Regions from separate parts of the Anaerostipes sp. AF04-45 genome, predicted to be linked through region 1. Evidence: predicted binding sites of a transcription regulator. Region 1 holds the regulator's gene; each other region holds the start of a gene.

What was found. The regulator Rex, encoded in region 1, represses fermentation and respiration genes when NADH is low (regulators of the CRP and FNR family bind a similar motif). The targets are predictions, from matches to a motif close to ATTGTTAANTANTTAACAAT.
Region 2: DWV34_RS02985 (butyryl-CoA:acetate CoA-transferase) is a predicted target of Rex. The motif match lies at 3,261-3,280, and genes of this name have one in related genera.
Region 3: DWV34_RS03140 (acetyl-CoA C-acetyltransferase) is a predicted target of Rex. The motif match lies at 1,858-1,877, and genes of this name have one in related genera.

What each region holds. Positions count from the first base shown of each region.
Region 1 is NZ_QTXQ01000004.1:103,464-108,195, forward strand. It holds gene DWV34_RS07300 (glycosyltransferase family 2 protein) at 1-260, opposite strand, end outside; gene abc-f (ribosomal protection-like ABC-F family protein) at 328-2,238, opposite strand; gene DWV34_RS07310 (redox-sensing transcriptional repressor Rex) at 2,391-3,050, shown strand; gene acpS (holo-ACP synthase) at 3,067-3,429, shown strand; gene DWV34_RS07320 (bifunctional ADP-dependent NAD(P)H-hydrate dehydratase/NAD(P)H-hydrate epimerase) at 3,426-4,732, shown strand, end outside.
Region 2 is NZ_QTXQ01000002.1:15,420-20,151, forward strand. It holds gene DWV34_RS02970 (bifunctional diguanylate cyclase/phosphodiesterase) at 1-1,071, opposite strand, end outside; gene DWV34_RS02975 (tRNA (mnm(5)s(2)U34)-methyltransferase) at 1,107-1,658, opposite strand; gene DWV34_RS02980 (L,D-transpeptidase family protein) at 1,765-3,147, opposite strand; gene DWV34_RS02985 (butyryl-CoA:acetate CoA-transferase) at 3,302-4,642, shown strand; gene DWV34_RS02990 (L-lactate dehydrogenase) at 4,730-4,732, shown strand, end outside.
Region 3 is NZ_QTXQ01000002.1:53,702-58,433, reverse strand. It holds gene ilvN (acetolactate synthase small subunit) at 1-280, shown strand, start outside; gene DWV34_RS03150 (Hsp20/alpha crystallin family protein) at 663-1,109, shown strand; gene DWV34_RS03145 (DUF2000 domain-containing protein) at 1,297-1,719, shown strand; gene DWV34_RS03140 (acetyl-CoA C-acetyltransferase) at 2,157-3,338, shown strand; gene DWV34_RS03135 (enoyl-CoA hydratase-related protein) at 3,364-4,140, shown strand; gene DWV34_RS03130 (3-hydroxybutyryl-CoA dehydrogenase) at 4,186-4,732, shown strand, end outside.

The sequences.
Region 1 (4,732 bases):
ACCTTAAAATAAATCCCTTTGGCATGAGCGATACCAGTGTTTACTGCACCGCCGTGGCCTTTGTTCTTTTGATGGATCGCCCGGCAGATACCGGGATATTTGTTTTCATATTCATCGGCGATCATGCCGGTATTGTCCGTGGAACCATCGTCTATGATGAGGATCTCAACTTTGTCTCCTCCGGTCAGCAATGTATCTATGCAGTGTCTCATATATTCCTGGGAATTATAACACGGCACAGCAAACGATATTAATTTCATTTTGTAACCTCCTAAAAATGGTACTTAGTCTATTATAACAAATTTTTGTAAAAATACCATGGCATTTTCACTCAGTTTCTTCTGACAGGGTCTCCCATTCTTCATAAAGGGTTTCCAGATGTTCCTCATTCCGGACTTTGGCAGCGGAGAGTTCCAGCAGTTTCTTTGTGTTGACTGCGTTCTCCGGCAGACACATTTCTTCGTCAAGCTTTGTGCTTTCCGCTTCCAGTTCCTCGATTTCCTGTTCTATTTTTTTCAGGCGGTTTTCTCTTTTCCGACGCTTTGCGTCTTCTTCCTTTTGCTTCTGCCAGCTCAGCTTCGTATCGGATACAGACTCAGTTTCAGCGTTCTGTACCTCTTTCGTGCCTTCCTTCTCCTTTTCGATAAGATAGTGCTGGTAGTCGCCCGGATAAGAGTGCAGACCGTCTTTCGGAGAGAGTTCCAAAATTCTTGTGGCTGTCTTGTTGATAAAATAGCGGTCGTGAGACACGTAAAGAACCGTGCCTGTGTACTGGGACAGGGCGGATTCCAGGATTTCTTTGGAGTGAATGTCCAGGTGGTTGGTAGGCTCATCAAGAATCAGAAAATTGGCATGGGAAAGCATAAGTTTCGCAAGAGATACCCGTCCCTTTTCACCGCCGCTTAAGGAAGAAACAAGTTTAAAGACATCTTCTCCTTTAAAAAGGAAAGCAGCCAGTGTATTTCTGATTTTTGTGTTGGTCAGTTCCGGAAAGGAATCAGATATCTCCTCGAAGATTGTCTTATCCGGATGCAGGTTGTCCTGTGCCTGATCGTAATATCCGATGGAAACTTGGGAACCGAGCTTAATCAGTCCTTTGTTTTTGGCAATTTGTTTGCAGATGATTTTTAACATCGTAGTCTTGCCGGTTCCGTTGGCGCCGATCAATGCCACGCGCTCACCGCGAAATATTTCAAAATTTATATCGGAAAACAGCATATGCGGCCCGAAACTTTTTTCCAGATGTTCCACCGTTAAGACATCGTTTCCGCTGATCACCGACGGTTCGATGGCAAAGCGCATTTTTCCGTCGACTTCCACAGGCTTTTCGATCACATCAATTTTGTTCAGCATCTTTTCACGGCTCTCGGCCCGGCGGATGGATTTTTCCTGGTTAAATTGTTTTAGTTTTTCAATGACCGCCTTCTGGTGACGGATCTCCTGCTGCTGGTTTTCGTACTCCTTCAAGCGGATTGCCTTTACCTGATCCCTTTTTTTAATAAAAGAAGTGTAGTTGCCGTCAAAGAGCATCGCGTGACCCGACTCAATCTCCATGACTTTGTTGACGATCTTGTCCAGGAAATACCGGTCATGGGAGACCAGGATGACAGCGCCCTCATAGTGGCTTAAATAGGTTTCCAGCCACTGGATCGAATCTACATCCAAATGGTTGGTAGGCTCATCCAGGAGAAGGATCTCTGGCTTCATCAGCAGGAGTTTTCCGAGAGCGACCCTTGTCTTTTGTCCTCCGGACAGAGTCTCGATTTTTTTTTGAAAATCTTCCTCTTGAAACCCGAGTCCTTTTAAGATTCCTGTGATCTCACTTTTATAAGCAAAACCGTTTTTCTGTTCAAATAAATGAGTGGCCCTGGTGTATTCCTCCATCTTTTCTTCGAGCTCTGTGCCGCTTAAATGCTTCATCATATGCTCCAGAGAGCGGAGTTTTTTGTCCAGTTCGATCACATCCTGTTTTATGGTCAAAAGCTCTTCATAAATGGTGCGGGAAGAAGTATGGTCCTGATGCTGTGCGAGATAGCCGATATCGGCGTCCTTCTTTTTGTGGATCTCCCCGTCATCGGGTGTCATCTGATCCATGATGATCTTGAGCAGGGTGGACTTTCCGGCACCGTTTAAGCCGATGACGGCAAGCCGGTCCTTTTCATTGATATGAAAGGAAATTCCTTTCAGGACTTCCTGGTCGACAAATGTTTTATGTATATTCTGACAAGATAAAACCATAGTGCACTCCTTCAAAATTTCTAAGCTGTAAAAATTCTTTATAAGCATAACATAATTTCTGAAAAAACGCACTGAAAAGTTTGACAGATATTAGACAATCTTATATAATTTATTTAATTTGAGTAGTTAATAAAATAAGTGGGAGGGTAATAATGTCATCAATGGATAAGAATATATCACCGGCAGTTATAAAGAGATTACCTAGATATTACCGTTATTTGGGGGCTTTGAAAGCAAAAAATATTACGAGGATCTCATCCAAAGAGCTGAGCGAGAGGATGAAAGTAACTGCATCCCAGATCCGGCAGGACCTGAATAATTTTGGAGGTTTCGGGCAGCAAGGATACGGCTACAATGTAGAAAATCTTTACGTGGAGATCGGAAAGATTCTGGGACTTGACAAAAGCAATCAGATGATCATCGTTGGTGCCGGCAATCTGGGGCAGGCATTGGCTAATTATCAGGATTTTAACAATAACAGCATTGGTTTTCAGGTGATTGCGCTGTTCGATGTGAATCCGAAGCTGATCGGCATCACGGTGCACGGAGTGGAAGTGCACGATATTGACGATATGGAAGAGTTTATAAAGAATCATGAGATCAAGATTGCAGCCCTCACGCTTCCGCAGGACCAGGCGCCGAAGATTGCCAAAGATCTTGTGTCGTGGGGCATCAAAGGATTTTGGAACTTTGCCCCTGTGGATCTCACGCTGCCGGACAGTGTGACCGTGGAGAATGTCCATTTGGCAGAAAGCCTCATGACGCTGACTTACAATATTCACAGCAGGGAAGACAGCGAAGGCGCGGAGTAAAGACGGGAGGAACGCCATGATTGTCGGTATAGGAACTGACCTGATAGAAATCGGGCGGGTACAGAAGATGGTGGAGAGAAAGAACCGCCTGAGCCGGATTTTTTCAGAAGAGGAACTGGCATGCGCAGGTTTAAACAGTACGACTCTTGCTGGTAATTTTGCAGTTAAAGAAGCCGTTTCCAAGGTATTTGGAACCGGCTTCTTCGGATTGGAGCCCTATGAGATCGGAGTGTTTCGGAATTCAAAAGGAGCACCTTATGTGAAACTCACAGGCAGAGCCGAAAAAATGGCATCAGATAGGAAGATTACGAAATTTCATGTGTCGGTTACGAACACAGGGGGGCTGGCACAGGCTTTTGTCATAGGAGAGTGTCTATGAAATATGTTTTAAAAAATCAGGAAATGCAGGATGTTGATAAGGAGACCATACAGAAGATAGGGATTCCTGGCCTGGTGCTGATGGAGAGGGCCAGCGAAAAAATTGCCCGAAGGCTCATGGAAACAGTCAGAAAAAATAACAGGATTCTTTCTGTGGCAGGATGCGGAAATAACGGGGGAGATGCGCTGGCTGCGGCCAGAATCCTTCTGGAAGAAGGGTATTCAGTGGATTTTACAGTCGTAGGGGATCTGTCTCAGGCATCCGCAGACTTAAAGACGCAGTACGATATCCTTGCACGGCTTGGATATGAGCAAAAAGAAGAGATAGATTATAAGGATTATGACTGGATTTTGGAAGGACTGTTTGGCGTAGGCCTTTCCAGAGAGGTATCGGGGACATACCGTACTGCTGTGGAAAGGATTAATGGAAGCGGAGCTAAAGTCATGTCAGTCGATATTTCCTCCGGAATCAGCGGGGATACGGGAAAAGTCCTTGGATGCGCCGTAAAATCAGACGCTACGGTGACCTTCGGCGGTCCCAAGGCAGGACATCTGCTCTATCCGGGAAAAGAATATGCGGGCCGGCTGTATGTAGAAAAGATCGGTTTCTTTGATTCTGTTTTGAAGAAACATGCAGGGGGCTTCACATACGATAGGAAAGATTTAGAAAGACTTCCGGGCCGTTTTGCGGATTCTCACAAGGGCACCTACGGAAAAGTCCTGATCATAGCAGGAAATGAGACGATGTCTGGGGCTGCTTATTTTTCGGCAAAGAGTGCCCTGCGCATGGGCAGCGGACTGGTAAAGGTGATTTCCTGCGAAGCCAATCGTCCGATTCTGCAGTCCATGCTTCCGGAAGTGCTGTTCGGGACATATGAGGATGTAAAAGATGCCCTCGAATGGTGTGACTGTATCTTATTCGGACCCGGAATGGGAGTCTCAGAGCGGACCAAAGAATTATTAGAAGAAGTTTTACAGCGCGGAACAAAGCCTCTTTTGCTGGATGCGGACGGCCTGAATACGGTCAGCCGTTATGGAATGGAGATCGATCATCCGGGAGGGTGCGTTTTCACACCGCATCTTCTGGAAGCTGCAAGGCTCCTTGGAATATCCGCAGAGCAGGTGAAAGAAACTCTGACGGATGCGGGACAGAAGCTTTCGGACAGATTCCGCGCCACTGTTGTGCTGAAAGATGCGGCAACGCTTGTAGTGTCAGGCAGCCGGCCTGTTTATTATAACAGCAGCGGAAACAATGGAATGGCCACAGGGGGGAGCGGCGATGTCTTAAGCGGCATGATCGCAAG
Region 2 (4,732 bases), on a different contig from region 1:
CTGAGCAGGGCCCGCATCTTCGGTGTCAGGACAGGACCAGCGGAGCAGGGCTTCAGCCCCGGTAAGTCCAAGTCCGTCAGCTCTGACAAGCGGCTGGTAAACCAATGTAAACCCCTGCATTCCATCTCTTACACAGCGCTGAAGCTGCCTGTTTAATTCCATTAATCTCAATTCTGACTGTAAAAGATCCGGTGAAAACACAGTACAAGTATTTTTTCCCCGCTTCTTGGATGCATCCAAAGCGCTTGCTGCAAATTTGAGCAGATCTAAATAGTTATCCGCGTCTTTTCCTATGATGGATATCCCTCCCGAAACAGAACAGAAATAAGAAATTCTGTCAATCTCATGTTCACAGTTGGCATATGTATGAATAGACCGATATAATTCTTCGATCTCCTCTAATGATGCTTCCGGACAGACAACTGCAAATTCATCACCGTCGAACCGGAAAATCTCAGTCTTAGAAGGCAGCATCTGCTGTATATTCTGTGCCATCTGCCGAAGCACCAGATCTCCAAAAGTATGGTCTTTCAGATTATTGATCTGTTTAAAATCGTCCAGCCCTAACAGCAAAAGCCCTCCCCTGGCGCTTCCCTGGTTCAGCAGAAATTCTATCCGTTCCCTGCACTTTTCCTGGGTGAACAGCCCTGTGGTGCAGTCAATCTTTCCTTTGCTGCCGATCGGAGTCACCACACCTGCAAAGGAGAGCGGATTTTGATTCTGGTCTCTCTTTAACAGTCCGCGGCATACAACCCATACATATTCATTATCTCTGTTTTTTACCTGATACTCTACATTATGTATATCCGTCATCCCTCTGAGCATATCATCCACAGAGTCGAAATATCGTTTTTTATCTTTGTTATGTACCAGTTTGCCCCACACGGGAACAAGCCCGGGTACGAGCCTTCCCGGCAGATCAAAATCCTGCAGCATATTATCGGAAATCAGAGCCATATCGGTTGTCATATCTATGATATAGATATAATCTTCAGTACTGCTGACGATCGCATCATAAAACGCCTGTCCGTCTATATGGAACGCACCGTTCTCTCCCTCAGTTCTTTTCATAAAATATTCCTCCATCTTTCAAATACCGCAGAAAATCAAAATCCCAGTTTCAAAATAAGTACCGGAAGCGGAGGATGATTCTGTTTATTATAGAAGTCCTGTTTAATAACAATATATCTCCTGTCATCCAGCTGCCTTAAGTATTGAAGAACTTCTTCTTTCTCCGCAAAGCCGGTATCTCCTCCACTATACACACAAACACTGATAATTCCTCCCGGTTTCAAAAGCTCAAGTCCCACTCTAACAGCCTGTATCGTACTGTTCGGCCTCGTGGCAATCCTGTGGTCCCCACCTGGAAGATAGCCCAGATTAAACAAGATCGCCTGCACTGTGCCTTTTTCTGCATACCGGTCCATATTTTCATGGCTGTCCAAAATAAGCTCCGGATGGTATCCTTTTAACTCCAGTCTTTTCCCTGTATTGAGCAGTGCTTCCTCCTGTATTTCAAATCCGATCACCCTGTCTGTCAGTCCGCACAAATACTCAGTGTCACCTCCGTTTCCAACCGTTGCATCGATACATAAGTCTCCTTGTCTGATAAAGCGTCTCAGCTCTTCATGCACCCACTGTGTTATGCTGACCCTCATTTTCATCTCCTCCTGTTCCATGGACAAAAAGGCCGCAGACCTTTCCTATTGAAATAACAAAAAGAGAGAGCCCAGACTATCTAAATCCTGCTCTCTCGGTTTCATTTTAGTAATAGCAGATAACCGGTGTTCCGGCATCGATCATATTGTAAAGTGATGCAGCTGCATAAGGCGGCATATTGACACATCCGTGTGATCCCCCGGAAATGTACTCGCTTCCTCCAAAAGAAGACCTCCAGCTTGCATCGTGAAGTCCCACGTTGCCGTTGAACGGCATCCAGTAAGATACCGGTGAGTTATAACCCTGACCGCTCAATGTCGCATTGCGCTGTTTATACAGTACAAATGCCACACATTCCGGTGTTTTTCTTCCAGCTTCCATCTTGCCTGTGACTACGGATGAAGAAAAGACAATCTTTTTCTTTTTAATGTAGAAAACTTCCTGCTGTCCCATATCTACCTCGATATAAGTGTCGCCGATGTCTCCCTGATATCCGTCGTATACTTTTGCCTTCTGGCGCCAGTATGGCTCTCTTGTCTCGGTGGTGCCCTCTTTCAGCATTTTTTTGACTGCGGCTTCTTCCTTTTCACGGCTCATTCTCCAGCCGTAAGGACCTCCGAAAATCTTTTTGGTTCGTCCGTCATGAGTCTTGACGGTACGCATGGTCCCCATCGTGTTATATTCGTATGCAAACTTCATGACCCAGTTTTCCATTTTCTTCATATCAACAGTAAAATCTGTGTCATTTTTAATCTTAAACCACTTGTGGTATACGTCCTTATCGAGAACTACCGTCTGTTTCCCGAACTTATACGTAATGCTTCCCTTCAGAGAATCGTTCATCCTGTCTTTCAGAGAAATGATCTCTTTGCTCTTGCTCGTATACTTCGGGGCATCATAGGCGCCCTCCTTGTCCAGATCCACAGCAGCGACACCGCCTTCTACGGCACTCTCTATGAGCTTTTCCGTCTTTTTCTTCTTTAAGACCGTACCGATCTCTTCTTTCTGGATCTGATAAGATCCGTCTTTGTAAACCGGTTTGGCATTTTGGATCTTGATGATATTTTTCTTTTTGAAGCAGTCAAGCTTTTGAAAGGCCTTTTGAAAAGCGGCTTTGTCATAAGCAAACATATCAATATCTTTGTACTTCTCTCCCCCGAAAACACCTTTAATCCACAGAAAAGAACTCTGTCCGTCTTTAATCTTCCTGATCTGGTCTTCACCATCAAAGGAAACCTTGAGCACACTGCTCTTTAAAACTTCCTCTCTGCCTTTTCGTTCTTTGACGGTCAGCGAATAGCCGTCCGCCTTTTTTTTGAAAATGTCTGTAACTTCGTCAACTGTCTTGTTGGAAACATCGACACCATTGATCTTTGTCCCATATGTAAACTTCTTGCTGAAATACACTGCGATACAGCAGTAGATCACAAAAACAATCCCGACTGCGATCAGGGTGTAATGCTTCCAAGTAAATTTTTTGTGTTCCATAAATGTCCTCCTAAACTTAGTATCTAATTATAGTACAAAACTTGTAAAAAGGCCACCCATAATTTAAATTATTTTACTTGTGTTTCTTTTATGCGGATGGTACAATGGAATGGTATGTTAATAAATTAACAGATAAAAGACAGGAGGATTACTTATGTCATTTAAGGAAGAATACCAAAAGAAACTTAAAACAGCCGATGAGGCCGTAAAAGTTGTGAAATCCGGCGATTGGCTGGAGTACGGCTGGTGCGTCACCACACCGGCTGCCCTTGACAAGGCTTTGGCAAAAAGAATGCCGGAATTGGAAAATATTAATATCCGGGGCGGAATCGTCATGTGGCCGCTGGAAATCACTAAGATCGACTCCCCTGCCGATCACTTTACATGGAATTCCTGGCACATGGGCGGACTGGAGAGAAAATGGATCAAGGAAGGCTTTTCCTACTACGCACCGATCCGTTATTCCGAGCTGCCGGGATATTACCGCAATTACATCGATCACGTGGATGTTGCGATGATGCAGGTTGCCCCGATGGACGAACACGGATTCTTCAACTTCGGGCCGAGTGCATCCCACCTGGCTGCAATGCTTGAAAAAGCCGACTGTGTCATCGTGGAAGTCAACGAAAATATGCCTCGCTGCTTAGGCGGATTTGAAGAGGGTGTACATATTTCCAAAGTTGACATGATCGTCGAAGGCGAAAATCCTGCGATCGCAGAGCTGGGCGGAGGCGGAGCAGCCACCGACGTGGACAAAGCCGTTGCAAAACTCATCGTAGACCAGATCCCGAACGGCGCATGTCTCCAGCTTGGCATCGGCGGAATGCCGAATGCAGTAGGTTCCATGATCGCGGAATCTGACCTTAAAGACCTGGGCGTTCACACTGAAATGTATGTGGATGCGTTTGTAGACATTGCAAAAGCAGGAAAGATCACCGGTGCCAGAAAAAATATCGACCGCTACCGTCAGACTTATGCATTCGCAGCAGGGACCAAAAAATTATATGACTACTTAAATGACAATCCGGAATGTATGAGTGCTCCTGTTAACTATACAAATGATATTGCAAGGGTTTCTTCCATTGACAATTTCATCTCTATCAACAATGCCGTAGATGTGGATTTATACGGACAGATCAGTGCTGAGTCTTCAGGAATCAAACAGATCAGCGGTGCCGGCGGTCAGTTAGACTTCGTTATGGGAGCTTACTTATCCAACGGCGGAAAGAGTTTTGTATGCCTGTCTTCCACTTTCACTGACAAGGCCGGACAGATGCATTCCCGTATTCTTCCTACCCTGCATAACGGGTCTATTGTCACAGACACCCGTGCCAATGCACACTATATCGTCACCGAATACGGAATGGCAAACATGAAAGGACTCTCTGCATGGCAGCGCGCGGAAGCCCTGATCAATATCGCTCATCCGGACTTCAGAGACCAGCTGATCAAAGACGCAGAAAAAGCTCACATCTGGAGAAGATCCAACAAATAGTTTTTGATACAGTTTCTCACTTTATCAAAATTCGATGAATATTTTATCCTCCTTTGTTAAACTACTTAATACAAAGGAGGATTTTTTATG
Region 3 (4,732 bases), on a different contig from region 1:
AGTTATGGATTACACAAACATGTCGATCCGCATGAAAGAGATCATGTTTATCAAGGTGAAAGGCTGCACCCAGAAGGACAGAAATGAAGTGTTCCAGATGGCACAGGTTTTCAAATTCCGTGTGAAGGATATGGGGAAAGACAGTATTTTGATCGAATCTGTGCGGACAGAAGCAAAGAACAATTCGATATTAAAAGTTTTTAAGAAGAGATTTTCCAGCATTGAGGTTGTGCGGGGCGGAAGCGTCGCGATCGATTCTATCAGTATGCAGGACAGATAAGAAGACATTTTCTACATGATTTCCGTTCGGCTCTTAGAATGCCTCACTCCAATCATGCAGAAAATGGATATAATATCTGCCGGAGTAGATAGGGTCTAAATAGAAGGCACCATCCTGCGGCAGGAATAAAAGGTTATATACATGCAAAGGCTTAGGGGCAGACAGGCTCCTGAGCCTTTGCTTGTTTACAGCATACCTTATCGTGCGAAGGGTATGAAATACGGTGTGCCCTGTGGGCATTCTTATTTTGTGAAAAAACTGTGAACATTTATTTGATGAGTTGACAGACAGAAAAATAATTGTTATATTACATATAGAACAAATAAACAACATATAACAGTGCGGGATTCCCGCACAGAAGATAGAATAGGAGGAATGACTTATGTTGATGCCAAGTATTTTTGGAGAAAATCTTTTTGACGGATGGATGGACCGGGCGTTTAAAAATGCATTTCCTGCTGACCGTTTTGGCTTTGGAGATTTTGAACGCGGCATGAAGACAGATATTAAAGATACTGAAGACGGATATGAATTAAGTATGGAACTTCCCGGTTTCAGCAAGGAGGACATTTCCGCCCAGCTGAGAGACGGTTATCTGACTATCAGTGCGGCAAAGAACGAAGTAAAAGACGAGAAAGACAAAGAGGGAAACTATATACGGAAAGAGCGTTATTCCGGAAAGTGCAGCAGAAGCTTCTACGTCGGAAAAGAACTGAAACAGGAAGATATCAGGGCGAAGTTTGACAATGGCGAACTGGTGCTGAGATTTCCAAAGGCTGAGGAAAGAAAAGAAGTACCGTCAGAGGAGTTCATTTCAATAGAAGGATAACGCTGAAAGATTTGACCGGGGTGCTGAAAAGGCATCCCGGTATTGTTATTTCATAGGAAAGCTCTACGATCTTTCCTATGAAATAACGCTCTGCGGGTTGTACACAGCAATATCATACAAGAAATTTCTTGCCGTACAGGTTACAATAGAGCCTGTCAAAAAATCTGTTCACAAATGGAGGAATCAAATGGATATTGCGAATGAAAAATGTGTGGTTGTCATCGACGGGGAGCTTCCTGCCGGGATTGCGGTAAATACAGGGGTGATCCTTGGTATGACCATGGGGAAACATATGCCGGGGGCTATAGGCACGGATGTCATGGACAGCGGAGGAAACGAACATATGGGGATCATAACTTTTCCCGTTCCTGTTTTAAAAGGCAGCCGGAAAGTATTAAAAGAACTAAGAGAAAAAGTGAACCAGCCCGAATTCAGCGAACTCATCGCTGCAGATTTTTCGGATCTGGCACAAAGCTGTATGATTTATGACGAGTTCGCGGAAAAGATGTCAAAGACGCCGGGGGAACAGCTCAATTACCTTGGAGTGGCTCTTTGCGGACCTAAAAAGATGGTGAATAAATTAACCGGGAGTCTGCCTCTTTTAAGGTAAAAACAAAAGAAAAAAGGAAACACACACAGATGTTTTGATAAGTCTTCATATATAGTTCTCCAATTCATGGGAACTCCGGTTATAAGATGGTCTTTCAGCCCATCTTTTTTTAGTTTCCTGAGAAAAAAGACAGATCATATTGTTAAAATTGTGACGATATTAAGTTGATTTTAGGGGATACAATGTCTAAAAATATATAAAAGTTTTCTAAATAAAAAAACGAACATATGGCTGTATTTAAAAAAGTACAATCTATACTGCATACAAAAGACCGAAACAAACGGCTTAAATACGCAGTTTTTAAGATGATATGAAGCCTGTATCAAGGCCTGAAACAAATTTGTAATTGAAATGAAAAAGTGATTGTGATACTATTAACATATCGGCGGGAAACTGCCAAACACTATATAACACAGAATTATTATGGAGGAATTGATATGTCAAGAAAAGTAGTTATTGCAAGTGCTTGTCGTACAGCAGTAGGTAAGATGGGCGGAGCATTGAGCACAACTCCGGCTGCTGACTTAGGATCAATCGTTATCAAAGAAGCTCTGAACAGAGCCAATGTTAAGCCAGAGCAGGTAGATGAAGTATACATGGGATGTGTTATCCAGGCTGGTTTAGGACAGAACGTTGCTCGTCAGGCATCCATCAAGGCAGGTCTTCCGATCGAAGTTCCGGCAACAACGATCAACGTTGTATGCGGTTCCGGACTGAAAGCGGTAAACATGGCTGCAGACATGATCAGAAGCGGTGACGCTGACGTTGTCGTAGCAGGTGGATGCGAGAACATGTCAATGGCTCCATATGTATTAGATCAGGCGCGTTTCGGATACCGTATGAACAACGGCGTGTTGAAAGATGCTATGGTCAATGATGCATTATGGTGTGCATTCAACGACTATCACATGGGTATGACAGCAGAGAACATCTGTGACCAGTGGGGACTTACCCGTGAAGAATTAGATGAGTTTGCAGCAGCAAGCCAGCAGAAGGCAGTTGCAGCTCAGGAAGCCGGAAAGTTCGATGAAGAGATCGTGCCGGTAGAAGTAAAGAAGAAAAAAGAAACCATCATCGTGAATAAAGACGAAGGACCTCGTCCTGGAACAACAGCAGAAGGCATCTCAGGATTAAGACCGGCATTCAAAAAAGATGGAATGGTAACTGCAGCGAACTCTTCAGGAATCAATGACGGTGCGGCAGCAGTTGTCGTTATGAGTGAAGAAAAAGCAAAAGAATTAGGTGTTACACCGATGGCTACATGGGTTGCCGGAGCACTCGGCGGTGTAGATCCTAAGATCATGGGTATCGGACCGGTCGCTTCCACAAGAAAAGTTATGGAAAGAACAGGAATGAGCATCGATGACTTCGATCTGATCGAGGCAAACGAAGCATTCGCAGCTCAGTCTGTGGCAGTAGGAAAAGACTTAGGATTCGACTTAAGCAAATTAAATGTAAACGGCGGAGCAATCGCGATCGGACATCCGGTTGGAGCTTCAGGATGCCGTATCTTCGTAACTCTGCTTCACGCAATGAAAGACAGGGGAGCTAAGAAAGGTCTTGCAACACTTTGCATCGGCGGCGGTATGGGATGCTCTACCATCGTTGAAATGGACTAATTTAATTTGAAAGGAGAATGAATCCATGGAATTCATCACATATGAAACAGAAGGTTTTGTAGGAATCCTCACTATTAACCGTCCAAAAGCATTAAACGCGCTGAACAGCCAGGTGCTTGGAGAGATTGACGAAGTTTTGGATGCTGTTGATCTCGAAAATACAAGAGCCTTAATCCTCACCGGAGCAGGAGACAAATCTTTCGTAGCCGGAGCAGACATCGCAGAGATGAGTACATTGACAAAGGCAGAGGGAGAAGCGTTCGGTAAAAAAGGAAATGACGTATTCCGCAAGTTAGAGACATTTCCTATCCCGACCATCGCTGCAGTGAATGGATTTGCACTGGGCGGAGGATGCGAGATCTCTATGAGCTGTGACATCCGTCTCTGTGCAGAAAATGCAGTGTTCGGACAGCCGGAAGTAGGTCTTGGGATCACTCCTGGATTCGGCGGAACACAGAGGCTTGCCCGTCTCGTAGGCGCTGGAAAAGCAAAAGAAATGATCTACACTGCATTCAACATCAAGGCAGATGAAGCATACAGAATCGGACTCGTTAATGCGGTATATCCGCAGGCAGAGCTCTTAGACGCAGCAAAGAAGATGGCTGCAAAGATCGCTAAGAACGCTCCGATCGCAGTCCGCGCTTCAAAGAAAGCCATCAATGAAGGTCTGGATGTGGACATGGATCAGGCTATCGTCGTGGAAGAAAAAGCATTCGGAAGCTGCTTTGAGAGTGAAGACCAGAGAGCAGGCATGGAAGCATTCTTAAACAAGACGAAAGTCGACGGATTCAAAAATAAATAATCATTGGCAGGCAACAATTAGAGTTTAAATACAGGAGGAATCATAATGAAAGTTGGAGTTATCGGTGCTGGAACAATGGGCAGCGGAATTGCCCAGGCATTTGCGCAGACAGAAGGTTATGAAGTTTGCCTTTGCGACATCAATGAAGAGTTCGCAGCAAACGGAAAAGCAAGAATCGCAAAAGGATTTGAAAAAAGAGTTGCAAAAGGCAAAATGGACCAGGAAAAAGCGGATGCCATTTTAGCAAAGATCACAACAGGCGTAAAAGATATCTGCACTGACTGTGACCTTGTTGTGGAAGCAGCAATCGAAAACATGGAGATCAAAAAGCAGACATTCAAAGAATTACAGGATATCTGCAAACCGGAAGCAATCTTCGCTACCAATACATCTTCCCTTTCTATTACTGAAATCGGAGCAGGACTTGACCGCCCGATGATCGGTATGCATTTCTTCAATCCGGCTCCGGTTATGAAGCTTGTTGAAGTAATCGCAGGAATCAATACTCCTCAGGAGATCGTTGACAAAATCATCGAGATCTCTAAAGAAATCGGAAAAACACCGGTTCAGGTAGAAGAAGCAGCTGGTTTCG